One region of the Streptomyces sp. NPDC047043 genome, then DNA from elsewhere that is predicted to be linked to it. Evidence: riboswitches for the same ligand, from Rfam matches in the RefSeq annotation. Region 1 holds a riboswitch; each other region holds the start of a gene.
What was found. Region 1 has a riboswitch for thiamine pyrophosphate ahead of ABZ880_RS33580 (thiamine ABC transporter substrate-binding protein). Riboswitches for the same ligand answer to the same signal wherever they lie in the genome.
Positions count from the first base shown of each region.

Region 1 (10,026 bases):
AACACCCACGGACCCTGACCGGGGGATGGACAATGTCCTGCCGGTCGGGAACCGTGCAGGAAGAAGACGCGACGCAGCCGGCCGCCGCCCCCACGCATATGGAACAGCAGCCGGGCCTACTCAAGACACGCAGGAGCAAGTGGTGATCGAAGAGACCCTCCTCGAGGCCGAGGAGAAGATGGAGAAGGCCGTCGTGGTCGCCAAGGAGGACTTCGCCGCGATCCGCACCGGTCGTGCGCACCCGGCGATGTTCAACAAGATCGTGGCCGACTACTACGGCGCGCCGACGCCGATCAACCAGCTGGCTTCGTTCTCCGTGCCGGAGCCGCGCATGGCGGTAGTGACCCCGTTCGACAAGACGGCCCTGCGCAACATCGAGCAGGCCATCCGCGACTCCGACCTGGGCGTCAACCCGAGCAACGACGGCAACATCATCCGGGTGGTGTTCCCCGAGCTCACCGAGGAGCGCCGCCGCGACTACATCAAGGTCGCCAAGGGCAAGGCCGAGGACGCGCGCGTGTCCATCCGTTCCGTGCGCCGCAAGGCCAAGGACGCCATCGACAAGCTGATCAAGGACGGCGAGGTCGGCGAGGACGAGGGCCGCCGCGCCGAGAAGGAGCTCGACGACTCCACCCACAAGTACGTGGCGCAGGTCGACGAGCTCCTGAAGCACAAGGAAGCGGAGCTGCTCGAGGTCTGATGAACGACTCTTCCTGGGGAGCGCCGCCACACACCGGATCGCAGGCCGGGTACTGGGGGCCCACCGCGCAGGGACCTGTCCCGGGGGCTGCCCCGGCGGGTCCCGCGTACGATGCGCCTGAGGCGCAGCAGACTCGCCCCATGCCCATCGTGCCCGACGTACCCGCGTATGGCGGAGACCAGGATGACGACCGGGGGGCTGCTCGGCTGAGCGGCCCCTTGTTCCGCGACGACACGCCGCAGGCGCAGACCTACGACACGCCGCAGGCGCAGCCCCACGGGGCGGTGCCGCAGAATCCGGAGCCCATGCCCGACGCCCCACAGCCGGCGCCCCCGCCGCAGAAGAAGAGCGCGGGGCGCGACCTGGGTGCGGCCATAGGAGTGGGTGTCGGTCTCGGCGTGGTGATCATCGCGTCGTTGTTCGTCGTCAAGGCCGTCTTCGTCGGTGTGGTCGCCGTCGCCGTCGTGGTGGGTCTGTGGGAGCTGACCAGCCGGCTCCAGGAGCGCAAGGGCATCAAGGCGCCCCTGGTCCCGCTGGCGCTCGGCGGTGCGGCGATGGTCGTCGCCGGGTACGTCCGCGGCGCCGAGGGCGCGTGGGTCGCGATGGCGCTCACGGCGCTGGCAGTGCTCGTATGGCGCATGACGGAGCCGCCCGAGGGCTACCTCAAGGACGTCACGGCGGGCGTCTTCGCGGCGTTCTACGTGCCGTTCCTGGCGACCTTCGTGGCGCTGATGCTGACGGCCGACGACGGCCCCTGGCGCGTGCTGACGTTCCTGCTGCTCACCGTGGTCAGCGACACCGGCGCGTACGCCGTCGGCTGGCGCTTCGGCAAGCACAAGCTCGCCCCGCGCATCAGCCCCGGCAAGACCCGCGAGGGCCTGCTCGGTGCGGTGACGTTCGCGATGGTGGCGGGCGCGCTGTGCATGCAGTTCCTGATCGACGACGGCTCCTGGTGGCAGGGACTGCTCCTCGGCCTCGCGGTCGCGGCCAGCGCCACGCTGGGCGACCTCGGCGAGTCGATGATCAAGCGTGACCTCGGCATCAAGGACATGGGCACGCTGCTCCCGGGGCACGGCGGGATCATGGACCGCTTGGACTCGCTGCTGCCGACGGCGCCGGTCGTGTGGCTGCTGCTGGTGCTGTTCGTCGGGTCGGGCTGACGTACGTACGCCTGTGAGCCCCTGCCCTCTCGAGGGCGGGGGCTCCTCGCGTTCTTGGGCGATGGCGCGCCGGTCGGGCGAGTGGGACGATTCCGGTGTAAGCCTCCCAAGGGGGTCACGCCATGTCAGTCATCCGAGAATCGATCGACGTCGACCGCACCGCGGAAGACGTGTACGCGTATGTGATCGACCCCGCCCACCTGCCGGAGTGGCAGCTGAGCGCGGTCTCCGCGGAGCTGCTCGACGAGGGTCCGCTCCACACCGGTTCCCGAGTCCGGGTCACCCGGCGGGTCGGGCGCCGCGAGATGCCGATGACCATGGAGTTCACCGAGTACGACCCGCCGCACAGCTGGGGGCTGCGCGGCATCGACGGTCCCATCAGGGGCAACTTCCACGGTGAGGTGGAGCCCATCGACGACGGCCGCCGTGCCCGCGTGACCATGGAGCTCGACTTCGAGGGACACGGCCTCGGCAAGGTCCTGCTGCCCCTCGTCGTCCGCCCCCAGGTCCGCAAGGAGATGCCGCGCAACGAGCAGCTGCTCAAGGACAAGCTGGAGCACACCACCGCCTAGCCGGCCGCTACGAGGTGCAGACGTCCTTCAGCTCGTCGGCCGCCTTGTCGATCTCGGCGGAGTCCGGGTTCTCGCCGTTCAGGACGGCCTTGTTGTAGTCGGCGACGGCTTGGTTCAGGTTCTTCACCGCCTGGTCGACCTTGCTGTCGTCCGACTTGGCATCGATCTTGTCGAGGTTCTTCTCGATCGTGTCGATGGACTCGTCGGTCCGCGAGGGGTCGCTCGCCGCGGCCTGCCCGGCCTCGTGGATCGCCCTCAGGCTGTCGGCGATGGTGTCGTAGTTCTGCACGCAGTCCAGCGAGTTGTCCACGTCGCCGGGGTCGCAGCCAGTGACGAGTCCGGCGGTCAGCGCGGCGGCTGCCGCGGCGGTGACGAGAGTGGTGGTACGGCGGCGGCGTCGGCGGTCGGCGGCCATGGACGGTCCCTTCTGGAAGGCTCTGGTGGCGCTGTGCCCTGTGCCGACCACGATCCCGGCGTGCGGGTGCGGCCACGAGGGAACCATCACCCGGATCCGTGGTGTAGCCCGCTACACCGTCACCGAGGGGGGCCTTGATGCACGAGCCGGTCCGCGTGGGCAGCCTGAGCGAACTCCAGGAATGGCTGACCCGGCACGGAATCCCGTACGACGCGTGGGGCCGTGACGGCAGCAAGCCGGTCACGAGCCTGTGGCGGGAGATCGCGTCCGGCGAGTCATGGCTGTCGGAGGACCCGCCGCTGCGGCAGGTCGCCGTGGTCAGCGTGCGGATCGAAGCGGACGGCAAGCAGCTGACCGAGGTCGGACAGCTCATGGCCACCGGGGCCGTACGCGAGAGGAACTCCCCGCCCACGGAGAAGCTGAAGCCGGGGGAGACGGCTGTCGCCGGGGCGCTTCGGTGCGTGGCCGAAGAGCTTCGGGTGGAGGCGCGTTACGTGAAGGTCTCCGCCGAGCCGGTCTCCACCACCGTCGAGCAGGTCGACTCGCCGTCCTATCCGGGTCTGCCGACGCGGTACCTCCTGCACACGGTCGCGGCGGACGTCTCCGGCCTTCCCACCTCGGCATTCGCCACCGATGAGGCGTCGGGCAGCGATGCGGCGGTGCTCACTCACCACTGGGAATGGCATTAGCGGCGATCTGCGACACTGGTACAGCCATGCCTAAGCCCGGAGAACTCACTTTCGTCGCCCCCCGCGGAGCCAAGAAGCCGCCGCGGCATCTTGCCGATCTCACGCCTGCCGAGCGTAAGGACGTCATGTCCGAGATCGGGGAGAAGCCGTTTCGTGCCAAGCAGCTCTCGCAGCACTACTTCGCGCGGTATGCGCACGACCCGGTGGAGTGGACCGACATCCCTGCCGGTTCGCGGGAGAAGCTGCGCGAGGCGCTGCTGCCCGAGCTGATGACCGTCGTGCGGCATCTGTCGACCGACGAGGGCACCACCCGCAAGACGCTGTGGCGGCTGTTCGACGGGACGCTCGTCGAGTCGGTGCTCATGCGCTACCCGGACCGGGTGACCATGTGCATCAGCTCGCAGGCGGGGTGCGGGATGAACTGCCCGTTCTGCGCCACCGGGCAGGCGGGGCTGGACCGGAATCTGTCCTCCGCCGAGATCGTGCACCAGATCGTCGACGGGATGCGGGCGCTGCGGGACGGGGAGGTCCCGGGCGGGCCGGCCCGGCTGTCCAACATCGTGTTCATGGGCATGGGCGAGCCCCTCGCGAACTACAAGCGGGTCGTCACGGCCATCCGCTCGCTCACCGACCCCGCGCCGGACGGACTCGGGCTCTCGCAGCGTGGCATCACGGTGTCGACCGTCGGGCTGGTGCCCGCGATCCACCGGTTCGCCGACGAGGGCTTCAAGTGCCGGCTCGCCATCTCGCTGCACGCACCCGACGACGAGCTGCGCGACACCCTCGTCCCCGTCAACACGCGGTGGAAGGTGCGCGAGGTGCTCGACGCCGGGTTCGAGTACGTGGAGAAGTCCGGGCGCCGACTTTCGATCGAGTACGCGCTTATTCGCGACATCAACGACCAGGCCTGGCGCGGTGACCGGCTCGGGCGGCTGCTGCGCGGCAAGCCCGTGCATGTCAATCTCATCCCGCTCAACCCGACGCCCGGCTCCAAGTGGACGGCCTCGCGGCCCGAGGACGAGAAGGCGTTCGTCGAGGCCATCGCGGCGCACGGGGTGCCGGTGACCGTCCGGGACACGCGTGGTCAGGAGATCGACGGGGCCTGCGGTCAGCTCGCGGCCACCGAGCGGTAACCTGAAGCCCGTACGTACATCTTCATATTCCGACAGGGGAGCGCCACAGCGCTGAGAGTGCGGGAGAGTCCGCAGACCCTCTGAACCTTGCCCAGGTCATTCTGGGTAGGAAGTTCGGTCATCACTCAAGCTGTTGCGCCCTGCCCGGGAGCCGGCGGAATTCTCCGGCGGTCCCGGGCAGGGCCGCGTCTCTTCCTGGTCACCCAGGAGGAATTCAGTGCACACCAAGACGTTCGTGGCCGCGGCCGTCGGCCTTGGCCTGATCACGCTGTCCGCGTGCGGGTCGTCGTCCGGCAGCGAGGGCTCCGGCGACTCCAAGACCGTCACTCTCGTCAGCCACGACTCGTGGGCCGTCTCGAAGAGCGTCCTTGCGGACTTCGAGAAGCAGTCCGGCTACAAGGTCCACGTCCTCAAGGACGGCGACGCCGGGCAGGCCGTCAACAAGGCCATCCTCACCAAGGACAACCCGCAGGGCGACGTCTTCTTCGGCGTCGACAACACCCTGCTGTCGCGGGCGCTCGACAACGGGCTCTTCCAGTCGTACGAGGCGAAGGGCACCGATCTGGTCCTGCCGCAGTACCGGGTCGACCAGGCCAGGCACCGGGTCACGCCGATCGATTCCGGAGACATCTGCGTCAACTACGACAAGGCGTACTTCAGCAAGCACAAGCTGACCCCGCCGCAGTCCTTCGACGACCTGATCAAGCCCGCGTACAAGAATCTCCTCGTCACCGAGAACGCCGCCACCTCCTCGCCCGGCCTCGGCTTCCTGCTCGGCAGCGCCGCCGAGTACGGCGACGACGGCTGGCAGGGCTACTGGAAGAAGCTCAAGGCCAACGGCGTGAAGGTCGTCGACGGCTGGGAGCAGGCCTACAACGAGGAGTTCTCCGGGTCCGCGGGCGGCAAGAAGGCCAAGGCCGACCGGCCGCTCGTCGTCTCCTACGCCTCCTCGCCGCCCGCCGAGGTCATCTACGGCGACCCGAAGCCCAAGACCGCGCCGACCGGGGTGTCGTACGGGACCTGCTTCCGGCAGGTCGAGTACGCCGGGCTGCTCAGCAACGCCAAGAACAGCAAGGGGGGCAAGGCGTTCATCGACTTCCTGCTCACCAAGGAGTTCCAGGACGACATGCCGCTGAACATGTTCGTCTACCCGGTGCGGGAGGCCGCCCAGGTGCCGCCGGAGTTCGTGAAGTACGGGCCGCAGGCCAAGGACCCCGAGACCATGGCGCCCGACAAGATCGCCGCCAACCGTGACCAGTGGGTCAAGTCGTGGACGTCACTCGTACTGAAGTAGCCGAAGCAGCCGAAGCACCCGAAACAGCCGTCCGCGAACGGCGTTCGGGGAACGCGACGCGGCTCGGGCTCATGGCGGTGCCCGTCGCGTTCTTCGGTGTCTTCTTCGCCTGGCCCGTCGCCGCGATCGTGGCGCGCGGGCTCAAGGTGGGCGGTGCCTGGCAGTTCGGGCGGATCGTGGACGTCGTCACGCAGTCCGACATCCGGCACGTGCTGTGGTTCACCACCTGGCAGGCGCTCGCCTCCACCGCGCTCACGCTGCTGATCGCGCTCCCCGGCGCGTATGTCTGCGCGCGCTTCGAATTCCCCGGCAAGCAGGTGCTGCGGGCCGTCGTCACCGTTCCGTTCGTGCTGCCGACCGTCGTCGTCGGTACGGCTTTTCTGGCGCTCGTCGGGCGCGGGGGACTGCTCGACGAGTTGTGGGGCGTACGGCTCGACACCACCGTCTGGGCCATCCTGCTGGCCCACGTCTTCTTCAACTACGCCGTCGTCGTACGGACCGTCGGCGGGCTCTGGAGCCAGCTCGACCCGCGGCAGGAGGAGGCGGCGCGGATGCTGGGCGCATCGCCGCTCGAGGCCTGGCGGAAGGTGACCCTGCCCGCCCTCGCGCCCGCCGTGGCCGCCGCCGCGCTGATGGTCTTCCTCTTCACCTTCACCTCGTTCGGCGTGGTGCAGATCCTCGGCGGGCCGACGTTCTCGACGCTGGAGGTCGAGATCTACCGGCAGACGTCCGAGATCTTCGACCTCTCCACGGCCGCGGTCCTCACCATCGTCCAGTTCGTGGCGGTCGGCGCGATCCTCGCCGTGCACGCCCGGACCGTACGGCGGCGGGAGACCGCCCTGCGGCTGGTGGACGCGAACGTCACGGCCCGGCGGCCGCGCGGGGCGCGGGAATGGGGCCTGCTGGCCGGTGTCCTCGTCACCGTCCTCGTGCTGCTCGTCCTGCCGCTCGCCGTGCTGGTGCAACGGTCCCTGGACGCACCTGACTTCGGCTACTACCGGGCCCTCACCAACGACGACGGCGGGACCTTCCTCGTGCCGCCGATCGAGGCCATCGGCAACTCGCTCCAGTACGCCCTCGCCGCGACCGCCATTGCCGTGGTGATCGGCGGTCTGGCCGCCGCGGCCCTCACCCGCCGGGACGCGGGACGGCTGGTCCGCGGCTTCGACGCGCTGCTGATGCTGCCGCTCGGCGTCTCCGCGGTGACGGTCGGCTTCGGGTTCCTCATCGCGCTGGACAAGCCGCCGCTGGACCTGAGGAGTTCGTGGATCCTGGTGCCGCTCGCGCAGGCGCTGGTGGGCGTCCCCTTCGTCGTACGGACCATGCTGCCCGTGCTGCGGGCCGTGGACGCGCGGCTCAGGGAGGCGGCGGCCGTGCTCGGGGCGTCGCCGTGGCGGGTGTGGCGGGAGGTCGACCTGCCGATGGTGCGGCGGGCGCTGCTGGTCGCCGCCGGGTTCGCGTTCGCGGTGTCGCTGGGGGAGTTCGGGGCGACCGTGTTCATCGCGCGGCCCGACAACCCCACGCTGCCGGTTGCGGTGGCGCGGCTGCTGGGTCGGCCGGGTGATCTCAACTACGGCCAGGCGATGGCCCTTTCGACGATTCTGATGGTGGTGTGCGCGGTGGCGCTGCTGGTGCTCGAGCGGCTCCGTACCGACCGGACCGGGGAGTTCTAGATGCTGCTGAGCCTTGAGGACGCCACCGTGCGGTTCGGCGGGCGGGCCGTGCTCGACGCCGTCGGCCTCGGTGTCGCCGAGCACGAGGTGGTCTGCGTGCTGGGGCCGAGCGGCAGCGGCAAGTCGACGCTGCTGCGGGCGGTCGCCGGGCTCCAGCCCCTGGACGGCGGGCGGGTGTTGCTGGACGGGCGGGACCAGGCCGGCGTGCCCGCGCACAAGCGCGGGGTCGGGCTGATGTTCCAGGACCATCAGCTGTTCCCGCAGCGGGACGTGGGCGGGAACGTCGCCTTCGGGCTGCGGATGCACGGGACGTCGCGCCCTCGGCAAGCGGAGCGCGTACGGGAGTTGCTGGACCTAGTCGGGCTGCCGGGTGCCGCCCGCCGGGCCGTCGCCGCGCTCTCCGGCGGTGAGCAGCAACGCGTGGCGCTGGCCCGCGCGCTCGCGCCCCGGCCCCGGCTGCTGATGCTCGACGAGCCGCTCGGCCAGCTCGACCGTTCGCTTCGGGAACGGCTCGTCGTCGAACTCCGGGGACTCTTCGGGCAGTTGGGTACGACGGTGCTCGCCGTGACGCACGACCAGGGCGAGGCCTTCGCGCTCGCCGACCGGGTCGTGGTGATGCGGGACGGGCGGATCGCCCAGTCCGGTACGCCGCTCGAGGTGTGGCAGCGGCCCGCGGACGAGTTCGTGGCCCGCTTCCTCGGCTTCGACAACGTGGTCGAGGCGACGGTGAGCGGGGAGGCCGCGGACACGCCCTGGGGCAAGGTACCGGTGCCCGAGGGCGCCCCTCAGGGCACCCGCACGCTCCTCGTGCGGCCCGCCGGGGTCCGGCTCGTCCCCGCCGACGAGGGCCTGCGCTGCACGGTCGCCGCACGCACCTTCAAGGGCACCCATGTCGCCGTACATCTGCAGCCCGAGGGCGCGCCGCGGCTGGAGGCGGCGTGTGCGCTGCGGGACGCCCCGCGGATCGGGGACGCGGTCGGAGTGGAGTTCGACGCGGCCGAAATTGTCGTGCTGGGCTGATCGGTTCGTTCATAGGGTGCGAGGCATGACAGTCCTCGCGTACGACCGTTACTGCGACGAAATCGCCCGTCAGACGGAGCAGTTGAGGGCGGTGGTCAGCTCCGGTGCGGACCTGTCCGCCACCGTGCCGACCTGCCCCGACTGGTCCCTCGAACAGCTCGTACGGCACATGGGCGGCGCCCTGCGCTGGGTGGAGCTGCTCGTGCGGACGCGGGCGGAGGAGAACATCCCCGACGAGCAGGTCCCGCTGCACGAGGGCCCCGCGGCCCGCGGTGACGCCGCCGCGCTGGACGCCTGGCTCGCCGAGACCGGCGAGATGATCGTCGGCACGCTGCGGGAGGCCGGGCCGGACGCCAAGGTGTGGGGGTGGGCCGGGACGCTCAACTCCGGCTTCTGGGCCCGCCGTGTGACCCACGAGATCACCGTCCACCGTGCGGACGCCGTGCTCGCCGCCGGGATGCCGTACGACGTCGCGCCCGAGGTGGCCGCCGATGCCGTCGACGAATGGCTGCAGCTCGTGCAATGGGCGCAGCGGAACTACCCGCACGAGGCGGAGGGGGAACTGCGTGGCCCCGGCCGCAGCATCCATCTGCACGCCACCGACACCGGCCCCGAACTGAACGCCGAGTGGCTGGTCGAGCTCACCGAGGACGGCGTGGTCTGGCGCCGCGGTCACGAGAAGGCGACCGTCGCCCTGCGCGGGCCCCTCACCTCAGTGCTCCTCGCCTTCTACCGCCGACTGCCGCTGGACAGCGCGGATTTGGAGGTCCTGGGCGAGCGGGAGCTGCTGGAGTTCTGGCTGGAGCGGGCGACCTTCGGGTGAACGACTGCGGCCCGTCCCCCGGGGATACGGGGACGGGCCACAGGTGTTGCCGAGTGAGGCGTCAGCGGCCGCTGTTCGCCCCGCGACGGCGCATGCCGAAGAAGACGGCGCCGCCGCCCACGACGACCAGCGCGCCCGCGATACCGGCGATCAGACCCGTGTTGGAGTTCGCACCGGTCTCGGCGAGGTTCGAGTCACCGGCCGCCGGGGACGGCGCGTTGCTCGAGGTGCTCGCCGGGGCGGAGCTGCTCTCCGAGGCCGACGGGGTCGGGGACTCCTCGGCGGGGGTCGAGGCGGACTCCGACGGCGACGGGGTGGCCGGCGGGGTCGACTCGTCCTTCGAGCAGCCCTCGGACGGGGTCGTCAGGTTCGGCGTGATGTCCTTGTCGACGATCAGGTGGTCCTTGTCCTTGCCGGCCGCGACGTGGACGCGGTACTCGGCGTTCGGCGACCAGTCCTCGTCGAAAGTGACGGTGACGCCCTCACGGGAACCGGTGACGTCCTGCTCACCGATCTGCTTGGCGTCGGCGCCGTTGCTCTCGAGGAA
Region 1 covers NZ_JBEYVO010000024.1:90,742-100,767, reverse strand. Annotated here, with positions in the region: gene frr (ribosome recycling factor) at 143-700, shown strand; gene ABZ880_RS33605 (phosphatidate cytidylyltransferase) at 700-1,860, shown strand; gene ABZ880_RS33600 (SRPBCC family protein) at 1,983-2,432, shown strand; gene ABZ880_RS33595 (hypothetical protein) at 2,440-2,934, opposite strand; gene ABZ880_RS33590 (NUDIX domain-containing protein) at 2,985-3,536, shown strand; gene rlmN (23S rRNA (adenine(2503)-C(2))-methyltransferase RlmN) at 3,563-4,669, shown strand; TPP riboswitch at 4,694-4,799, shown strand; gene ABZ880_RS33580 (thiamine ABC transporter substrate-binding protein) at 4,887-5,963, shown strand; gene ABZ880_RS33575 (iron ABC transporter permease) at 6,035-7,636, shown strand; gene ABZ880_RS33570 (ABC transporter ATP-binding protein) at 7,637-8,656, shown strand; gene ABZ880_RS33565 (maleylpyruvate isomerase family mycothiol-dependent enzyme) at 8,682-9,479, shown strand; gene ABZ880_RS33560 (LAETG motif-containing sortase-dependent surface protein) at 9,541-10,026, opposite strand, start outside.

Region 2 (10,026 bases), on a different contig from region 1:
GAGGTGTCGTAGCCGCCGCCGTAGGTCTGGGTGCCGATGTACGGGTCGGAGTAGGCGGCGTACTGCTGCTGGCCGGTGGTGTCGTAGCCGTACTGCTGCTGGTCGTAGCCGGTGTAGCCGTCGTACGCGTAGCCCTGGTCGGCGCCCTGGGCGGCCGTCGCGTACTGGCCCTGGCCGGTGTTCGCGTCGGCGGCGGCCGCGTATGCGGAGTCGCTGTATATGCCGTAGGAGCCGGTGTCGTCGGGCAGCGGCTGCGGCTCGTACACCGCGGTGGACTCGGCGGCCGCGGGCCGGGCGGGGGCGAAGACGTCGTCGCGGTCGTACTCGTCGTCCTGGCCGTAGGCCACGCTGTCGCGGTGGTACGAGCCTGTGTCGCCGTAACCGCCTTCGCCCGGCTCGAGGTCGGAGACCTCCAGCGTCGGGTCCTGGCGGTCGGGCTCACCGCGGCCGCGCTTGCTGCCGCCGAGGCCCGAGCGGCTGACCGCCCAGCCGGAGGCGAAGCCGCGGCGGAACGACAGCGTGACGTAGGTCTGGCCGACCGCGAAGGCGGCCGCGCCCAGGCCGATGACGATCACTGAGGGGATCAGCACACCGACCACGACGCCGAGGAAGCCGACGAAGGCGAGCAGCCGCCAGCGCAGCCGCGCCTTGTACTGCAGCAGCACTTCACCCAGCAGCCACAGCGCCACGATTCCGAACGCGATGTAGAGGACCGTCCAGCCCATGTACGCCCCTCTCCCAGTCGCCGCTACGCAGTGTGTCGTATACCCGTGCGGCCGGTCTAGGCCTGCGGGGGATGGTGCAGGCCCAGGTTCTCGTAGATTTCCAGCGTCGCCGTGGAGTTGTTGAGCGTGATGAAGTGCAGTCCGGGCACTCCCTCGGCCAGCAGCCGTGCGCAGAACTCCGTGGCGAATTCAATGCCAATGGAGCGTACAGCGGTCGGATCGTCTTTTGCTGTGAGGATCCGCTCTTTCAGGGCGGAGGGGATGTGGGCGTTGCTGAGCTGCGGCAGCCGCTCCAGCATCTTCACGCTGGTCACCGGCATGACCTCGGGGATGACGGGGGTCTCGCAGCCGGCCGCGGCGACTCGGTCACGCAGCCGCAGATAGGACTCCGGCTGGAAGAACATCTGTGTGATGGCGTAGTCGGCGCCGGCCCGGCACTTGTCGACGAAGTGGGTGACGTCCGCGTCCCAGTCGGCGGAGCGCGGGTGCATCTCCGGGAAGGCCGCGACGCCGACGCAGAAGTCGCCCGACTCCTTGATGAGACGGACGAGTTCGGCGGCGTAGGTCAGGCCCGTCGGGTGCGGCACCCAGTCGCCCATGGGGTCGCCGGGCGGGTCGCCGCGCACCGCGAGCATGTTGCGGATCCCGGCGTCGGCGTACTGGCCGATGATGTTGCGCAGCTCGGCGAGGGAGTGGTTGACCGCGGTGAGGTGGGCGACCGGGGTGAGCGTGGTGTCGGCGGCGATCTGCTCGGTCGCCTTCACCGTGCCCGCGCGGGTGGAGCCGCCCGCGCCGTACGTCACGGAGACGAAGCTGGGGGCCACGGCCTCGACCCTGCGGAGCGCGTTCCAGAGGTTCCGCTCGCCCTTCTCCGTCTTGGGAGCCCAGAACTCGAACGAGTACGTCGTCTTGCCCGTCGCGAGCATGTCGCGGACGGTGCGCGCGTGGTCAGTCCTGGTGGATGCGGTTCCGAGGGCCATACCCGCAGGTTAGCCAGGGGCAGACGGTCCCCCAACCGGACGTCGGAAATTTGCCCGATTTGTCGAGTTGTTGTCCACGCCTTGGACAAACGTGAGACGGCTGGAGGCGGTGGGCCGTCCCTACGCCTGCCGCAGGCGCTTCGTGAATTCCGCCGCCGCGGCGCCCGGGTCCTCGGCCTCCGTGATCGCGCGGACGACCACGACCCGGCGGGCGCCGGCCTCCAGCACCTCGTCGAGGTTGCCGAGGTCGATGCCGCCGATGGCGAACCAGGGGCGGTCGGTGCCGAGGGCCGCGGTGTGGCGGACCAGGTCGAGGCCGGGTGCGTGGCGGCCGGGCTTGGTGGGGGTGGGCCAGCAGGGGCCGGTGCAGAAGTAGTCGACGCCCTCCTGGACGGCGGCTGCCTCGGCTTCCGCCTCCGCGTGTGTGGAGCGGCCTATGAGGACGTCGTCGCCGAGGATCGCGCGGGCCGCGGGGACCGGGAGGTCGCCCTGGCCGAGGTGGAGTACGTCGGCGCCGGCGGCGTGCGCGACATCTGCGCGGTCGTTGACGGCGAGGAGCTTGCCGTGGCGGGCGCAGGCGTCGGCGAAGACCTCGAGGTGCTCCAGCTCCTCGGCCGCCTCCATGCCCTTGTCGCGCAGCTGCACGATGTCGACGCCGCCCGCGAGGACGGCGTCCAGGAACGCGGGCAGGTCGCCCTGCTTCCTGCGGGCGTCCGTGCAGAGGTAGAGCCGGGCGTCGGCGAGCTGGGCGCGGGCGTCGGTGCCGGACGTGACGGGCATGCGGGGTCCCCCGGTGTCGGTGGTGTACGGGCCGCGGACCGGTGCGGTCGGCCGCGACCGGGCCGTAGTGAACCACAGGCGTGGCTCGGCCATGGCCGCGGTGGACCGCGGCCGTGGCCCTCGCCGGCCACGGCCCGTACGCCGGACGGTGTTCAGTCGGCCTGTTCGGTCAGGCCTGTTCGGATCAGACGGCGAGCGCCTGGGCCCGGCGCTTCACCTCCGTGCCGCGATTCTCGCTGAGCGCCTGCGCGGGGGTGCCGGGCAGGCTGTCGTCGGGGGTGAAGAGCCACTCCAGCATCTCTTCGTCGGAGAAGCCGTCGTCCCGCAGGAGCGTCAGGGTCCCGGTCAGGCCCTTGACGACCTTCTGCTCGGCCCCGTCGATGAAGGCGGCGGGGACGTGCAGCGCGCGGTTCTCGCCGCGGCGTACGGCGATGAGCTGGCCCTCCTTGACCAGCTGCCGCACACGCGTCACCTCGACATCGAGCATCTCTGCGATGTCGGGGAGGGTGAGCCAGGCGGGGACGAGAGCATCGATCTTTGCGTCAATCTCGGTCACGGAACAAGCCTGCCATCCCGCACTGACAGTCGGAAGCCGGGAGGGCCCGACCTGCGCTTTCGCGCTACGCCGTGGCCGCCTTCAAGGGCCGTGCCGGATCGGCCAGCAGCGCCGGATCCATCGGCGTGCCCGCCTCGATCAGGCGCCTGCCCTGCGCCAGGTCCCGCGGGCGGCCCACCGCCAGCAGGGCGACGAGGCGGTTCTCACGGAGCCAGCAGACGGACCAGGCGGGGCCGGAGGGGTCGCCGCGCCACAGGGTCGTGTCGGCGGAGGTGTGGTGGCCGGCGTACTGGACGAAGCGGCCGAACTGCTCGGACCAGAAGTAGGGGACGGGGTCGTAGACCGCGAGGGGCTCATCGGTGGCCTCGCCGATGATGTTCGCGGCGACCGTGCGCGGGCCCTGGAGGGCGTTGTCCCAGTGGTGGACCAGCAGGCGCTCGCCATACCTTCCCGAAGGGAAGGATGCGCAGTCGCCGACGGCGTACACGTCCGGTGCCGAGGTGCGCAGGTGGTCGTCGGCCACGACCTCGCGGTGCGCCCCGAGGTCGATGCCGGAGTCGGCGAGCCAGGCCGTGGCGGGGCGCGCGCCGATGCCGACCACGACCGCGCCCGCGGGCAGCCGGGCGCCGTCGTCGAGGACGACCTCGCCGGGTTCGACGCGCTCCACGCGCGCGTGTGTCCGCAGCGAGGCGCCGGCGTCGGCGTACCAGCCGGTCATCGGCGCCGCCACCTCGGCGGGCAGTGCGCCCGCGAGCGGCCGGTCGGCGGCCTCGACGACCGTCACCGTGCAGCCCGCCTCGCGCGCGGCGGTGGCGAACTCGGCGCCGATCCAGCCCGCGCCGACGACCACGATGTCGTGCTGCCGGGCGAGCACGGGCCGCAGCCGCTCGGCGTCGTCCAGGGTGCGCAGCAGATGCACGCCGGGCACGCCCTCGGCGCCGGGCAGCCGGATCGGTTCGGCGCCGGTGGCGAGGACCAGGACGTCGTACGGGACGGGCCCGGCCTCGGTGTCCAGTTCGTGCTCGCCGGGGCGCACGCCCAGTGCCTCGCGCCCCAGCTGCAGCTCGATGCCGAGCGACTCGAAGTCGACGTCGAAGGCGGAGCCCTCGGACTTGCCGAGCAGGACGGCCTTGGACAGCGGCGGCCGGTCGTACGGCTGGTGGGGCTCGGCGCCGATCAGGGTGACGGTGCCGGTGAAGCCCTGTTCGCGCAGGGCGACGGCGGTCTGCACACCGGCCATTCCCGCGCCGACGACGACCACGCGCCGCCCCGGTGACGTGCTCGCTTCCCGTGTCTGCTCGCTCACCTGATCACCATAGACAACTGACAAATTGTCAGTCAGGAGTCGTGCGCCGTGACCTGCTGCACAAGGGCCGGCTCAGGCGTCGGCGACCTGCTCCACCACGCTCGTCCCGCTGCCCGGCTGCGACTCCCACTCCCAGGTCTCCTCCAGCCTCACGCGTCCGTCCGGCAGCTCCACCACCGTCGACACGCAGTGCCCCGAGGACGTCGTCCCGTCGTGCTTGAGCTGCACATACCGGAAGTCCAGCCGGTCACCCGACCGAGTACCCACCAGATGCCCGCGTACGACGTCGCCGCCCGCGTACTCGGCCCAGATCTCGCCGTCCTTCTCGTGGTACGTGAAGCGGGTACGGGTACCCACCTGACCTGGGGCCTGGTCGGCGACGGGCGCGAGGACGAGGCCGTCCAGCGAGCGGGGCATGACAGGAGGCTCCCTTACAGAGGCGTCGGGGGTCGGGCTAGGGTGGCCAACGTACAAGCACTCGCGGGAGCCCGGACGCACCGGGCTGAGAGGGAGGCTGGCGGCCTCCGACCGTACGAACCTGATCCGGGTCATGCCGGCGAAGGGAGGGGCTGGACGCCCATGTCGTCACGTACGTCAGACGTCCTCGTCATCGGGGGCGGAATCATCGGCCTGGTCACGGCCTGGCGCGCCGCGCAGCGCGGGTTCGCCGCGGCCGTCGTGGACCCCGAACCGGGCGGCGGGGCCGCCCAGGTGGCCGCCGGGATGCTGGCCGCGGTCACCGAGCTGCACTACGGCGAGCAGACCCTGCTCGGCCTGAATCTCGCCTCGGCCCGCCGCTACCCGGACTTCGCGGCCGAGCTCACCGAGGTCACCGGGCTCGACCTCGGCTACCGCCGGTGCGGCACGCTCGCCGTCGCGCTGGATGCCGACGACCGCGCCCACCTGCGCGAACTGCACGCCCTGCAGCGGCAGTCGGGCCTGGAGTCCGAGTGGCTGTCGGGGCGCGACTGCCGGCGCCTGGAGCCGATGCTCGCGCCGGGCGTGCGCGGGGGGCTCAGGGTCGACGGCGACCACCAGATCGACCCGCGTCGCCTGGCGCGCGCGCTCGTGGCCGCGTGCGAGCGGGCCGGCGTCGTCTTCCACCGGGTGTGGGCCGAGCGTTTCCACGTCGTACGGGACCGGGCAGCCGGTGTCACCACGGCGGACGGCGCCGAGCTGGGCGCGGGCCAGGTGGTGCTGGCCGCGGGCAGCCTCAGCGGGCGGCTGCCGGGCGTCCCGCACGATGCACTGCCACCCGTGCGACCGGTGAAGGGGCAGGTGCTGCGGCTGACCGTGCCGCAGCGGTTCGCGCCCTTCCTGAGCCGCACCGTGCGCGCCGTCGTACGCGGCAGCCATGTCTACCTGGTGCCGCGCGAGAACGGCGAGCTGGTGATCGGCGCGACCAGCGAGGAGCTGGGCTGGGACACCACGGTCACCGCGGGCGGGGTGTACGAGCTGCTGCGCGACGCGCACGAACTCGTCCCCGGGATCACCGAACTGCCCCTGACGGAGACACGCGCGGGCCTGCGCCCCGGCTCCCCCGACAACGCCCCGCTGCTCGGCCCGACGGAACTGCCCGGCCTGCTGCTGGCCACCGGCCACTACCGCAACGGTGTGCTGCTCACGCCGGTCACCGGCGACGCCATGGCGCATGCCCTGGCCACCGGTGAACTCCCGGACGAGGCCCGCCCGTTCACCCCGAAGCGCTTCGCGCGCGTGGAGCAGCCCGCATGAACATCTCCGTCAACGGAGAGCCCCGGGAGTTCGCCCCCGGCACGGCTCTCGACACCGTCGTGCACACGCTGACCCCGGCCCCCTCCGGAGTGGCCGCCGCCCTGAACGAAACCGTCGTCCCGCGCGCGCAGTGGCCGTCGACGTCCCTGACCGACGGGGACCGCGTCGAGGTCCTCACCGCCGTCCAAGGAGGCTGAACCATGGCCGACGACCCCCTTGTCATCGGCGGTACGTCCTTCACGTCCCGCCTGATCATGGGCACCGGCGGTGCCCCCAGCCTCGAGGTGCTGGAGCGGGCGCTCATCGCCTCCGGCACCGAGCTGACCACGGTCGCGATGCGGCGCGTGGACCCCTCGGTGCACGGTTCCGTTCTGTCCGTCCTGGAGAAGCTCGGCATCCAGGTGCTGCCGAACACGGCCGGCTGCTTCACCGCAGGAGAAGCCGTGCTCACCGCCCGTCTCGCCCGCGAGGCCCTCGGCACCGACCTGATCAAGCTCGAGGTCATCGCCGACGAGCGCACCCTTCTGCCCGACCCGATCGAGCTGCTGGACGCCGCCGAGACCCTGGTCGACGACGGCTTCACCGTGCTGCCGTACACGAACGACGACCCCGTGCTGGCGCGCAAGCTGGAGGACGTCGGCTGTGCGGCGATCATGCCGCTGGGCTCGCCGATCGGCTCCGGGCTCGGCATCCGCAATCCGCACAACTTCCAGCTGATCACCGAGCACGCGCGCGTGCCGGTGATTCTGGACGCGGGTGCCGGTACGGCGTCGGACGCGGCGCTCGCCATGGAGCTGGGGTGCGCGGGTGTGATGCTCGCCTCGGCCGTGACGCGGGCGCAGGAGCCGCAGCTGATGGCCGAGGCCATGAAGCACGCGGTGGACGCGGGCCGGCTGGCGTTCCGGGCGGGCCGCATCCCTCGCCGCCACTTCGCCGAGGCGTCCTCGCCCCACGAGGGGCGCGCGCACCTGGATCCCGAGCGCCCCGCGTTCTGAACGGACGTTCGAAAAGATCCGGAAGTCGGTGCGACGTCCGTCACAGCTCGGCTGCAGTACCGCCCCGATCCCGCAGGAACCAACGGCCCTGTCAGTCGCGGCTCGTACACTCACCTGCGTGGATACGACCCTTCAGGACCCTCTGGTCGGGCAGGTGCTCGACGGGCGCTATCGCGTGGACGCGCGGATCGCGGTCGGCGGGATGGCCACGGTCTACCGGGCCCTGGACACCCGCCTCGACCGCGTGCTCGCGCTCAAGGTGATGCACCCGACGCTTGCGGCCGACGGCTCCTTCGTCGAGCGGTTCATCCGGGAGGCCAAGTCGGTCGCGCGCCTCGCGCACCCGAACGTGGTGCAGGTCTTCGACCAGGGCACCGACGGGTCGTACGTCTATCTCGCCATGGAGTACGTCGCCGGGTGCACCCTGCGTGACGTGCTGCGCGAGCGCGGGGCGCTGCAGCCGCGCGCCGCCCTGGACATCCTCGAGCCGGTGCTCGCCGCGCTGGGCGCCGCGCACCGCGCCGGGTTCGTGCACCGGGACATGAAGCCGGAGAACGTGCTGATAGGGGACGACGGCCGGGTCAAGGTCGCCGACTTCGGCCTCGTACGTTCCGTGGACACGGTCACCAGCACGACCGACACCGTCCTCGGCACGGTCTCCTACCTCGCGCCGGAGCAGATCGAGCACGGCACGGCCGATCCCCGGGTCGACGTGTACGCGTGCGGTGTCGTCCTCTACGAGATGCTGACCGGCGACCGGCCGCACGCCGGGGACTCCCCCGCCACCGTCCTGTACAAGCACATCCACGAGGACGTCCCGCCCCCGTCGGGCGCCGTGCCGGGGCTGCCGTACGAGCTGGACGAGCTGGTCGCCACGGCCACCGCGCGCACCCCCGACATCCGTCCGTACGACGCGGTGGCGCTGCTCGCGCAGGCCCGCGAGGCGCGTGCCGCGCTCAGCGCCGACCAGCTGGACGCGATGCCGCCGCAGGCGCTCGCGCCGGAGCACCTGGACATCTCCGAGGACCGTACGAGCGTCATCCCGCGCGCGCTGACGCTGCCGCGGCTGCTGCCGGTCAACGAGGACGAGCCGGAGCCCGCGCTGCACCGCACCAGCCGGCTGGAGTCACCCCCGCCACCGCCCCCGCGGCGGCGCGGTGCGCGCTCCCGGCGCGGTCCGCTCGCGATCGTCGCCGCCGTGCTGCTGATCCTCGGTGTCGGCACGGGCGTGTGGTACATCAACTCCGGCCAGTTCACCAAGGTCCCGCCGGTGCTGGCGAAGACCCAGACGCAGGCCACGCAGCAGCTGCAGAAGGCCGGTCTTGACCTCGGGTCGGTCAAGCACGCCTACAGCGACACGGTGAAGCGCGGCACGGTCATCACCTCGGACCCGGCGCCCGGCTCCCGTATCCGCGACAACGCCTCGGTGTCGCTCACCATCTCCGACGGCCCGCAGACGGTGAAGGTGCCCGACCTGAAGGGCTACCGCCTGGACAAGGCACGGACCCAGCTGAAGGGGGCCGGCCTCGAACCGGGCATGATCACCCGTGAGTTCAGCGACGACGTGCCCAAGGGCTTCGTGATCTCCACGGACCCCGAGGCGGGCACCACGCGGCGCGGCGGCTCGGCGATCGCACTGAACGTCAGCAAGGGCAGCCCGGTGGACGTCCCGGACGTCACCGGCGAGGACCTGGAGGACGCGAAGGCCGACCTGGAGGACGCAGGCCTGAAGGTGAACGTCGCCGCCGAGCGGGTCAACTCGGAGTACGACAAGGGCCAGGTCGCCCAGCAGACACCCGAGGGCGACAGCCAGGCCGCCGACGGCGACACGGTCACACTGACCCTGTCCAAGGGCCCGGAGATGGTCGAGGTCCCGGACGTCACCGGCGACAGCGTGGACGACGCGAAGAATGCGCTGGAGGACGCCGGCTTCCAGGTGGACGAGGACCGCGGTCTGCTGGGCCTGTTCGGCGACACGGTCAAGAGCCAGTCCGTGGAGGGCGGGGAGACGGCGCCCAAGGGGTCGACGATCACCATCAAGATCCGGTGATCCGCGCGGGCGCTCGACCCGAGATCCGGTGCCGGAGCAGGTCGTACCGCATGACACCCTGAACGGGTGAAGAGCCAGCACCTTGCCCCCTCCCGCAACCCCGTCGGCGGCCACGTCCCCGTGGCCGGCGGCCTCCACTCCGTCGGCCTGTCCTACGCCCACGACCTGAAGGCCGAGACCGTGCAGGTCTTCGTCGCCAACCCGCGCGGCTGGGCCACGCCCGCCGGCAATCCGCGGCAGGACGAGGAGTTCCGCGCGGTGTGCGAGGCCGAGTCGATTCCGGCGTACGTCCATGCCCCGTATCTGATCAACTTCGGCTCGCACACCGAGGCGACCGTGGAGAAGTCGGTGGAGTCGCTGCGGCACTCGCTGCGCCGCGGGCGGGAGATCGGGGCGCTCGGCGTGGTGGTGCACACCGGCAGCGCGACCGGCGGCCGGGAGCGGTCCGTGGCCCTGAAGCAGGTACGGCAGTACATGCTGCCGCTGCTCGACGAGCTGACCCACGACGACGACCCGTTCCTGCTGCTGGAGTCGACGGCCGGGCAGGGCGCCTCGCTCTGCTCGCGGACCTGGGACTTCGGGCCGTACTTCGAGGCGCTGGACGCCCATCCGAAGCTGGGCGTCTGCCTGGACACCTGCCACATCTTCGCGGCCGGGCACGACCTGACCGGGCCGAGCGGCATGCACCAGACCCTCGATCTGCTGGTGGACACGGTCGGCGAGGGCCGGCTGAAGCTGATCCACGCCAACGACTCCAAGGACGTGGTCGGCGCGCACAAGGACCGGCACGAGAACATCGGCGCAGGTCACATCGGCGAGGACCCGTTCCGGGCGCTGATGACCCACCCCGCGACCGAGGGCGTACCGCTCGTCATCGAGACGCCCGGCGGCAAGGAGGGG
Region 2 covers NZ_JBEYVO010000002.1:198,271-208,296, forward strand. Annotated here, with positions in the region: gene ABZ880_RS03960 (hypothetical protein) at 1-725, opposite strand, end outside; gene metF (methylenetetrahydrofolate reductase [NAD(P)H]) at 782-1,705, opposite strand; gene thiE (thiamine phosphate synthase) at 1,826-2,485, opposite strand; gene ABZ880_RS03975 (Rv2175c family DNA-binding protein) at 2,670-3,041, opposite strand; gene ABZ880_RS03980 (FAD-dependent oxidoreductase) at 3,106-4,347, opposite strand; gene ABZ880_RS03985 (hypothetical protein) at 4,420-4,764, opposite strand; TPP riboswitch at 4,818-4,929, shown strand; gene thiO (glycine oxidase ThiO) at 4,927-6,081, shown strand; gene thiS (sulfur carrier protein ThiS) at 6,078-6,278, shown strand; gene ABZ880_RS04000 (thiazole synthase) at 6,282-7,076, shown strand; gene pknB (Stk1 family PASTA domain-containing Ser/Thr kinase) at 7,195-9,126, shown strand; gene ABZ880_RS04010 (deoxyribonuclease IV) at 9,193-10,026, shown strand, end outside.
Region 2: another riboswitch for thiamine pyrophosphate. It lies ahead of thiO (glycine oxidase ThiO); the one in region 1 lies ahead of ABZ880_RS33580 (thiamine ABC transporter substrate-binding protein).

Region 3 (10,026 bases), on a different contig from region 1:
TCGGGAGTGACCCTTGGCCACGGTAGACACCGCACTCACGGATCCCGGCGTACCTCCATCCCCGGTCCGGGCCGAAGTCCCGCCCACGGGACGCCGCATCCGGCCCCCCGAGCAACCGGGTCCCTCGACGCAGGAGTGTGCGACGGCAGCACCGGCACCTCGGGCGCCCTCGCAGCGGACCGCACACCAGGCACCGACGCACCCGGCCGCACCGGCACAGGCCGTGACGCTCATCGGATCCGTCCAGCGGGCCATGCGCCTCCTGGAATGCGTCGCCGGACATGAACACGGAGCCCCTGCAAAACAGCTGGCCCGCGAGACCGGACTGGCCCTCCCCACGGCGTACCACCTGCTGCGCACCCTCGTGCACGAGGGCTATCTGCATCGAGACAAGGGGCTGTTCTTCCTCGGTGAAGCCGCAGTGCGGCTGAGCAGCAACGGAGCCGAGCAGAAACGTCGCAGCGTGATCGTCGACGCACTCGCCCACTGGCGGGACGCGATCGGAGTGCCCGTGTACTACGCCCTGTACCGGGACGGCGAGATCGACGTCAGGTGTGTCTCCGACACCCCGGGCAACCCGGCGGTCGAGGAGTGGGCCGACTTCCGCGAGACGGCGCACGCACACGCGATCGGGCAGTGCCTGCTGTCCCAGCTGGACGACGAGGCCCGCCGCGACCACCTCGACCGGTACCCCGTGCAGTCCATCACCCCGTACACGGTGCGTGACAACCACACCATGCTCCGTCGGCTGGATCGGATGCGGCGCATGGAACCGGTCACGGAGCGGCAGGAGTACGCGCTGGGGACGGTGTGCGCGGCGATTCCGATCACCGTGGGCACCACGGCCGCGACGATGGCCATTTCACTGCCTTCTCATCAGGCCGATCGGCTGCTTTCCGCGGCCCAGCAGTTGCAGAGCGAAGTGGGACGACTGCTGGGATCGCTCGCGATCTCTATCAGTATCTGAAAACTCACTCCTTGTGATCTCCCGTGTACGTTCAGCAAGATGCCACCAGTGTCAGGGATCATTCCCAGCCAGTCGGCTTCACAATGACGGGGTAGGCGATGCGCGAGTCCGTACAGGCAGAGGTCATGATGAGCTTCCTCGTCTCCGAGGAGCTCTCCTTCCGCATCCCGGTGGAACTGCGTTACGAGACCTGCGATCCCTATGCCGTACGGCTGACCTTCCATCTCCCCGGTGATGCCCCGGTGACCTGGGCGTTCGGTCGCGAGCTGCTGATCGACGGGGTCGGCAGGCCGTGCGGAGAGGGCGATGTACGGGTCTCGCCCGCCGAACCCGACTCGCTGGGCGAGGTCCTGATCCGGCTTCAGGTCGGCTGCGACCAGGCGCTGTTCCGCTCTTCGACGGCGCCGCTCATCGCCTTCCTCGACCGCACCGACAAGCTGGTGCCGCTCGGTCAGGAGGGCTCCCTCGCGGACTTCGACGCCCACCTCGACGAGGCGCTGGACCGCATCCTGGCGGAGGAGCAGAGCGCGGGCTGAAACGGCAGCGGCATGGCGAGAAGTCGGTGGAACGCTTCAGCGCGGGCGCGGGGGTGTGCAGTAACGCTTCTCCGCGGGCCGGCCGGGCGGCCACCGGACCCTCTTCTCGGGTGTCTGGGCGGCCGTCGGACGCCTTTTTCGGTTGCCCGGGCGGCAGTTGTCGGACCGCTTCCACTCGCGCGCCCCGGCGGCGCACGTGCCGTTCGCCTCAGCGCTTGCGGCGGCGGCCGTGCCCCGTGCGCGTCTGAGCCTGAGCCGGCGCCGTGACGGGCACCGCAGCGGCCTGCTCGGGCCCCGGACGGTCGGCCGCGACCACCAGCGCCGCGAGCAGCGTTGTGACCGGCACGGAGGCGACCAGGCCGATCGAGCCCACCAGGGTGCGCACGATCTCCTCCGCGACCAACTCGCTGTTGGCGACCGCCCCCACGCTGCTCTGCGCGATGGAGAACAGCAGCAGCAACGGCAGCGCGGCGCCCGCATAGGCGAGGACCAGCGTGTTGACGACGGACGCGATGTGGTCGCGGCCGATGCGGATGCCCGCCCGGTACAGTCCCCGCCAGCCCATCGACGGATTGGCCTCGTGCAGCTCCCAGACGGCCGACGTCTGTGTGACCGTGACGTCGTCGAGGACACCGAGCGAGCCGATGATGACGCCCGCGAGCAGCAGACCGCTCATGTCGATCGACGGATACAGGCCATGGATCAGACCGGTGTTGTCGTCCGTGTTGCCGGTGAGGGCGGCCCAGCCGATGAACCCCGACCCCAGGAAGCCGATCAGCACCAGCGAGAGCAGCGTGCCCAGCACGGCCACAGACGTACGGGCAGACAGCCCGTGGCACATATAGAGGGCGATCAGCATGATGGCGCTCGACCCGATCACCGCCACGAGCAGCGGATTCGAGCCCTGCAGAACTGCGGGCAGGATGAAGAAGGTGAGCACCAGGAAGCTGATGGCGAGCGCGACCAGCGCCATGACGCCACGCATCCGGCCCACCACCACGACGGCGAGCGCGAAGATACCGGCGAGCAGTGCCATCGGGAACCTGCGGCTCACGTCGGTGACCGAGTACTGCAGGTCCTTGGGCGCCGAGGGTTCGTAGGCGACCACGACCTTCTCACCCTCGTGCAGTTGCCGTGACTGGTCGGGCTGCACGATCTCGGTGAAGGTACGGCCCTTGTCCTTGCCGGTGTCGACGCGGATCGTCGCCTTCTTGCAGGTGCCGTTCGCCTCCTGCTTCGCGGAGGAGCCTTCGGCGGTGGAGGTGTCGCCGGTCGGGGTCTCGCCCGAGGCGTTGACCGACTTGCAGCTCACGCTCGCGACCTTGGTGACGGTCGCCTGCTGGGTCTGCCGGTCGAAGCCCACTCCGGTGCGCTCGTGCGGCGGAGCGCCACCGGGCCACAGCACCGCGAGCCCGACCACGACGGCCGCGGCGAACGGGATGAGGATCGCCGCGATGACCTTGCGCAGGTGCTTGGAGACCGGAGCCGCCGGACCGTGGCTGTGACTGTGCCCGTGCCCGCCGCCAGAGCCGGGGTCGGGACCGTGTCCATGGTCGCCGTGATCGTGCTCGTGTCCGCCGTCCGACCGGGGCCCGTGACCGTGGTCGGATCCATGCCTGTGTCCGGACTCGTAGTGCTGTCCCGAATCGTGATCGTGTGTGCCGTCGAAATCGCCGCCGTATCTGCGGCTGTCGGCACGGCCGTTGCCGTGTCCGGGGCCGTTGCCGTAGCCGGGCCGGCGGGGCGGCTCCGGTGGTGGGTACGGGGGCTGATGTGTCGTGGTCACCGCCCGATCATCGCAAGAACGACAGGGGCCCCCTGTTCACCGCGCCCGAATTGACGCTAGCGTGGAGGCACCTTTGCACACGCGGGAGCTCGGAGCACCGGGCTGAGAGGGCGCTGACCTCCGTCCCAGCGATGTTTCACGTGGAACATCACCGAAGTCGAGTGATGTTCCCCACGAAACGTCGGCAGACGGAAACCGCTGCGTCGACCGCCGAACCTGTTACCGGGTAATGCCGGCGTAGGGAGTAGGTCTCATGACCAACAAGGACGCACGCACGCCTGCCTCCAGCCAGGACGAACAGCCCATCGCGGGTGAAAAGTCCCAGGAGGCCGGGAAGTCCATCGGCTGGCACAAGGCGTATGTCGAGGGTTCACGCCCCGATCTGCACGTGCCTGTCCGTCAGGTGCACCTCACCAACGGGCAGTCGGTGACGCTGTACGACACGTCGGGCCCGTACACCGATCCGCTCGTCGACACCGACGTCCGCAGGGGGCTCGCCCCGCTGCGGGAGAACTGGATCATCGCTCGCGGCGACACCGAGGAGTACGCGGGCCGCCCCGTCCGTCCCGAGGACGACGGGATCAAGCACACCTCGCCGCGAGGTGGTCTGCGCAACCTCGACGCGGTCTTCCCGGGGCGGCCGCGCCAGCCGCGCCGGAGCCGCGACGGCAAGGCGGTCACGCAGCTCGCGTACGCGCGCCGCGGTGAGATCACGCCCGAGATGGAGTTCGTGGCCGTCCGCGAGAACGTGTCCCCCGAGGTGGTCCGCGAGGAGATCGCGGCAGGGCGCGCGGTGCTGCCGGCGAACGTCAACCACCCGGAGATCGAGCCGATGATCATCGGCAAGCGGTTCCTGGTGAAGGTCAACGCCAACATCGGCAACTCCGCGGTCACTTCCTCCATCGAGGAGGAGGTCGAGAAGATGACCTGGGCCACCCGCTGGGGTGCCGACACGGTCATGGACCTGTCCACCGGCCGCAACATCCACACCACCCGCGAGTGGGTGCTGCGCAACTCCCCCGTCCCCATCGGGACGGTGCCGCTCTATCAGGCACTCGAGAAGGTCGACGGCCGCGCCGAGGAGCTGACCTGGGAGATCTACAAGGACACGGTCATCGAGCAGGCCGAGCAGGGCGTGGACTACATGACCGTCCACGCAGGCGTCCGCCTGCCGTTCGTCCCGCTCACCGCGAACCGCAAGACCGGCATCGTCTCGCGCGGCGGCTCGATCATGGCGGCGTGGTGCCTCGCGCACCACAAGGAGTCGTTCCTGTACGAGAACTTCGAGGAACTCTGCGAGATCCTCGCCGCCTACGACGTCACGTACTCGCTGGGCGACGGCCTCAGGCCGGGTTCGATCGCGGACGCCAACGACGAGGCGCAGTTCGCGGAGTTGAGGACTCTCGGGGAACTCAACACGATCGCCAAGCGTTTCAACGTACAGACCATGATCGAGGGCCCGGGACACGTCCCGATGCACAAGATCAAGGAGAACATCGACCTTCAGCAGGAGATCTGCGATGAAGCTCCGTTCTATACGCTCGGCCCGCTGACGACGGACGTCGCGCCCGCGTACGACCACATCACCTCCGGCATCGGCGCCGCGATGATCGCCTGGTGGGGCACGGCGATGCTCTGCTACGTCACGCCCAAGGAGCACCTGGGCCTGCCCAACCGGGACGACGTCAAGACCGGCGTCATCACCTACAAGATCGCCGCCCACGCGGCCGACCTCGCCAAGGGGCACCCCGGTGCTCAGGAGTGGGACGACGCGCTGTCCGACGCCCGCTTCGAGTTCCGGTGGGAGGACCAGTTCAACCTCGCCCTGGACCCGGACACGGCACGGGAGTTCCACGACGAGACGCTCCCCGCGGAGCCGGCCAAGACCGCCCACTTCTGCTCGATGTGCGGGCCGAAGTTCTGCTCGATGAAGATCTCCCACGACATCCGCCGTGAGCACGGCGGGAGCCAGCAGGAGATCGAGGAGGGCATGGCCCAGAAGTCGAAGGAGTTCGCGGCGGCCGGCAACAGGGTGTACCTGCCCATCGCGAACTGACCCAGGGCAGCCGAGAGGGCTCGCGCCCCCGAACCGTCCTGGACTCGGGGAGGCGGCGCGGACCCGGGTGTTCGACTTGCGCTCCCCCGGCGGACCCTCACGGGCCTCCCTGTTGCGGAGGGCGCAAGCCGAGCGTTACTCCGGCTGGTGTTCCGGGCCTCCGAAGTCCGGGCTGGTGTAGTCCGGGCTCGTGAAGCTCGGGCGCGGGCCGGGGGCCGGGCCGTCGTCCGGGCTGCTGAAGCCCGGGCGGTTGTAGCCGAGGTGCGGGATGCGGCTCGGCGCCGGCGGTGTCGTGCTGTGCAGTACCGCCGCGGCGCCGGGGTCGGCGAGTGCCTCCCGGAGGAACGGCAGGACGCCGCGTTCCAGAAGCGCCTCGCGCCAGGCTTCCCTGGCTCGGGCGACCTCCCCGCTCAACTCCCCGTACGGCCCTGCTTCGAGCGAGGGCCTGTTGCGCAGGGCGGTGAGCAGCAGCCCGACGGCGGCGACGAGGATCGCGGCCGCGGTCATCGCGCCGAACACCCATCCGGCGGTGATCATGGTCTTGCCGAACACCTGCTTGGAGTCGAGCGACTTGATGATGTAGCCGACGAGCAGGAAGATCACCGCGGCCGTGCCGGCCAGGACGGGGGTGAGGACGGCGGCGACGGCGACGGCGCCCGCACCGGCGGGCTCGGCTGCCTCGCCGAGGGTGGTGGCGAGCCCCATCGCGCCCGCACCCGACTCCGCGGAGCCGGATTCACGGGTGGACGGCGGGGTGGACGACGCCGGCTGGCGCAGTTCCTCGCGGACCTTCACGTAGTGCTGGTACTCGGTCGCCGCGGCCACCGTTATGAGTGCGGTGGCGTTCAGCGCCATGGTGCGCAGCTGTTCGGGGTTGAGCCGCTGACCTACAGCGGCCAGTTCCGGGCGGTTTGGGGCGGAGCGCAGCGCCTCATCGAGGACCCGCTCGTACTCCTGGCGGTCCTCGCTCAGCAGGTGCTGCGGAACGCTGTTCATGTGCATCCCCCGATGCTCCGTAGGGCTTGGGGCTCGCATGACAACGAGCCGTCGGGCAGAAACGGAGGGGAGCCTGCTACGGATAAGCCGATGGTAGAGCGGTGACGGCACGCGGTGACAGGGGGTTTCCGGAAATTGGGCCCTGGCCTGCGCCGTTTATCGCGATTCCTCCGTGGGGGTCGCCTGCCCTGTGAACGTTCAGATATCCAGGGGAAGTTGCTGGACCAGCAGTTTTCCGGCCATGGTCACTCCGCCGTCCATGGCGATGGCCAGACCATCGGCGTAGACGTGCGGCCCTTCGACCACGGGCCCCGCGCTGTCCTCGCCGTCCTCGGAGCCGACTTCGCCCAGCAGATACGGAATGGGGCTGTGACCGTGAACGATGCGGGCGCCGCCGTACGTATTCAGCAGGGAGCGTACGGCGTCTGCACCACCCTCGTCGCGGAAGGAGAACCGCTTGGTGAACTTGCGGAACATGTCCCAGCACTCGTCCGCGTCGTTGCGCGTGAGCGTTTCGCGGACCGTGTCGTTGACCGCCTCGATCGAGTCGCCGTAGTCGAGGTAGGCGGTGGTGTCGGAGTGGACGAGCAGATAGCCGTCGACCTCTTCGACGGCGTCGAGGCGGGCCATCCACTGGAGGTGGTGGTCCTGGAGGCGGTCCATGTCGGTCTTCTGGCCGCCGTTGAGCAGCCAGGCCGCCTGGAAGGTGGCAGTGCCCGCACCGGAGTTGACGGGGGTGTCGCCGAACCGCTTGGCGCCGAGCAGCAGCAGCTCGTGGTTGCCCATGAGGGCCTTGCAGTAGCCGCCGGCCGCGGCGGCCTCCGCGGACAGCCGCATCACGAGGTCGATGACGCCGATGCCGTCGGGACCGCGGTCGGTGAAGTCGCCGAGGAACCACAGCCGGGAGGTGCCCGCGCTCCAGTTCCCGGCGGCGTCGATGAGGCCCTGCTGCTGGAGGGCGGCCACCAGCTCGTCGAGATAGCCGTGCACGTCTCCGACGACGTACAGCGCACCCGCGCCCTCTCCTTGCTGAGGGGCCGCCAGGGACGCGGGGTCGACGCTCACCTGAAGCGTGTCACCGCGGTTGATGACGGGCAGGTCGCGCTGCGTCGGTGTGTATCCCTCCGGGACGTCTGCCGACCCGTCCAAGGGTCTGGCGACGTCGCCGGGGAGCGTGCTGTGGCCGTACGGACCGGTCTCGTGGACGTACGCAGGTACCCGGAAGTCGCGCAACGTCGCCGTCCGCTCCACCTCGGGTCCCTGACCGGCCCCCTGAGTCATCAGACCCCTCCACCATCGCGCCGCATCTGCACCGCGTCGGACTGCCTGGTCGCAGCGGCCCGCGGTGTCGTGGGCCCATCATAGGAATGCGGATCGCGCCATGTGATGACCCAGGGGTGGTGAATCGGAGCAAGAGTCCTGTTCACCGCGGCATTCGCCCCGATTGGGCAGGGCTTCGACCGCCTGCTGACAGCGCTTGTTCTATTCCTCTTCGGGTGATCGGGGAGGGCTGACCGTCGTGCGCGGCGGACGCCGCTGGGACGAGGTGCGCACGATCAGCTCCGTCGGTATCACCTGCTCGACCGGTTGGTCCGATTCGACCCCCTCGATGGCGTCGATGAGGAGCTGGACCACGGCCGTGCCGATCCGGCGCGGCTTCAGTGAGAGCGTGGTGATGGGCGGTTCGGTGTTCGCGTACACGGTGGACTCGCTGCAGCACACAAGAAGCAGGTCGTCCGGTACGCGCAGACCGTAGCGGCGGGCGGCGGCGAGCAGGTCGGTGCCGTTCGGGTCGAACAGTCCGTAGACGGCGTCGGGCCGGTCGGGCCGGGCGAGCAGCCGGTCGGCGGCGACGGCGCCCGCGCACGGGTCGTGCGCCGGGTAGGCCTCGTACACCGGGTCCTGGCCGACGCGTTCGCACCAGCGCAGGTACGCCGTGGTCGACAGATGGGTGTACGTGTCCGTCGTCGTCCCCGTGAGCAGGCCGATGCGGCGGGCGCCTGCGTCGGCCAGGTGATCGAGGATGCCGAGTACGGCGGCCTCGTGGTCGTTGTCGACCCACGCGGTGACCGGGAGCGAGCCGGCCGGGCGGCCGTCGGAGACGACCGGTAAACCCTGCCGGACCAGTTCGCTGACCACCGGGTCCTGGTCGGAGGGGTCGATGACCACCGTGCCGTCCAGTGCGACGTTCGACCACACGTCGTGGCGCGAGGTCGCGGGGAGGATCACGAGGGCGTAACCGCGGGCGAGCGCGGCCGAGGTGGCGGCGCGCGCCATCTCCGCGAAATACGCGAACTCGGTGAAGGTGAAAGGTTCATCCCCGTACGTCGTCACGGTCAGGCCGATGAGGCCGGACTTGCCGGTACGGAGGGTTCGGGCCGCCGCCGACGGGCGATAGCCCAGCCGGTCGGCGACCTCGCGGACATGGCGTCGGGTGGCGTCCGGGAGCCGGCCCTTGCCGTTGAGGGCATCGGAGACGGTTGTGATGGAGACTCCGGCGGCGGCGGCCACGTCTCTGATGCCCGCCCGGCCCGGCCGGCTGCCTCGGCGTGAGGTTTCCGCGCGGCTCACCTGGTGCTTCCCTGCTGCTGTCATGGCGAGCCGATAGTAGGGCTCATGCAGTGGGGTAGGGCGGACGCATATGCACGCGTTGACAGGCACGTTTCTGCATGGTCATTTATCGTCAACTACCTTTGAAACAAAGTCAGTTGAACGATCCAATGGTGCTACGTGACTTGTCGGCACGCATGAGCCTGCCAAGTGTCCGATGTTTCGAAGAGGTCTCAACTCACCTGGACGGGTGATGCGCGCCAGGGCGTGAGCCACCGGCGCGCAGATATATGTGATCGCGCCCCCCGATTCGTCTGCCTTGGTGCGTGATGCCCCTGATGCGCGTGTGACGGGTGGGGTGAAGCTCCCCGGCAGAGGAGGTCTGCCCTCAGCTGTACGCAGCGGCGCCGAATCCTCATAAGGTGAGCAGTATTGGAAGCCGGTGGTGGTCACGAGGAGGACTGCGGTGAGCGAGACGAGCCCCAAGCTGCGCGCCGAGCTGGAGGGTATCCCCACCTACAAGCCGGGCAAGCCCGCCGCGGCCGGTGGCCCGGTGGCCTACAAGCTGTCCTCCAACGAGAACCCCTATCCGCCGTTGCCCGGCGTGATGGAGACCGTGACGGCCGCGGCCTCGTCCTTCAACCGCTACCCGGACATGGCGTGCACGGGCCTGATGAACGAGCTGTCGGACCGCTTCGGCGTCCCGCTCACCCACCTGGCCACCGGCACCGGGTCGGTCGGCGTCGCCCAGCAGCTGATCCAGTCCACCGCCGGCCCCGGCGACGAGGTGATCTACGCCTGGCGGTCGTTCGAGGCGTACCCGATCATCACGCAGATCAGCGGCGCGACCTCGGTGCAGGTTCCGCTGACGCCGGGCGACGTGCACGACCTGGACGCGATGGCGGACGCCGTCACCGACCGGACGCGCCTGATCTTCGTCTGCAACCCGAACAACCCGACCGGCACGGTCGTGAAGCGGGCCGAGCTGGAGCGGTTCCTGGACCGCGTGCCGAGCGATGTGCTGGTCGTGCTGGACGAGGCCTACCGCGAGTTCATCCGCGACGTCGAGGTGCCGGACGGCGTGGAGCTGTACCGCGAGCAGCCGAACGTCTGCGTGCTGCGTACGTTCTCCAAG
Region 3 covers NZ_JBEYVO010000019.1:526-10,551, reverse strand. Annotated here, with positions in the region: gene ABZ880_RS28120 (IclR family transcriptional regulator C-terminal domain-containing protein) at 224-967, shown strand; gene ABZ880_RS28115 (SsgA family sporulation/cell division regulator) at 1,066-1,503, shown strand; gene ABZ880_RS28110 (YibE/F family protein) at 1,712-3,289, opposite strand; TPP riboswitch at 3,361-3,550, shown strand; gene thiC (phosphomethylpyrimidine synthase ThiC) at 3,543-5,345, shown strand; gene ABZ880_RS28100 (hypothetical protein) at 5,481-6,347, opposite strand; gene ABZ880_RS28095 (metallophosphoesterase) at 6,540-7,622, opposite strand; gene ABZ880_RS28090 (LacI family DNA-binding transcriptional regulator) at 7,824-8,936, opposite strand; gene hisC (histidinol-phosphate transaminase) at 9,358-10,026, shown strand, end outside.
Region 3: another riboswitch for thiamine pyrophosphate. It lies ahead of thiC (phosphomethylpyrimidine synthase ThiC); the one in region 1 lies ahead of ABZ880_RS33580 (thiamine ABC transporter substrate-binding protein).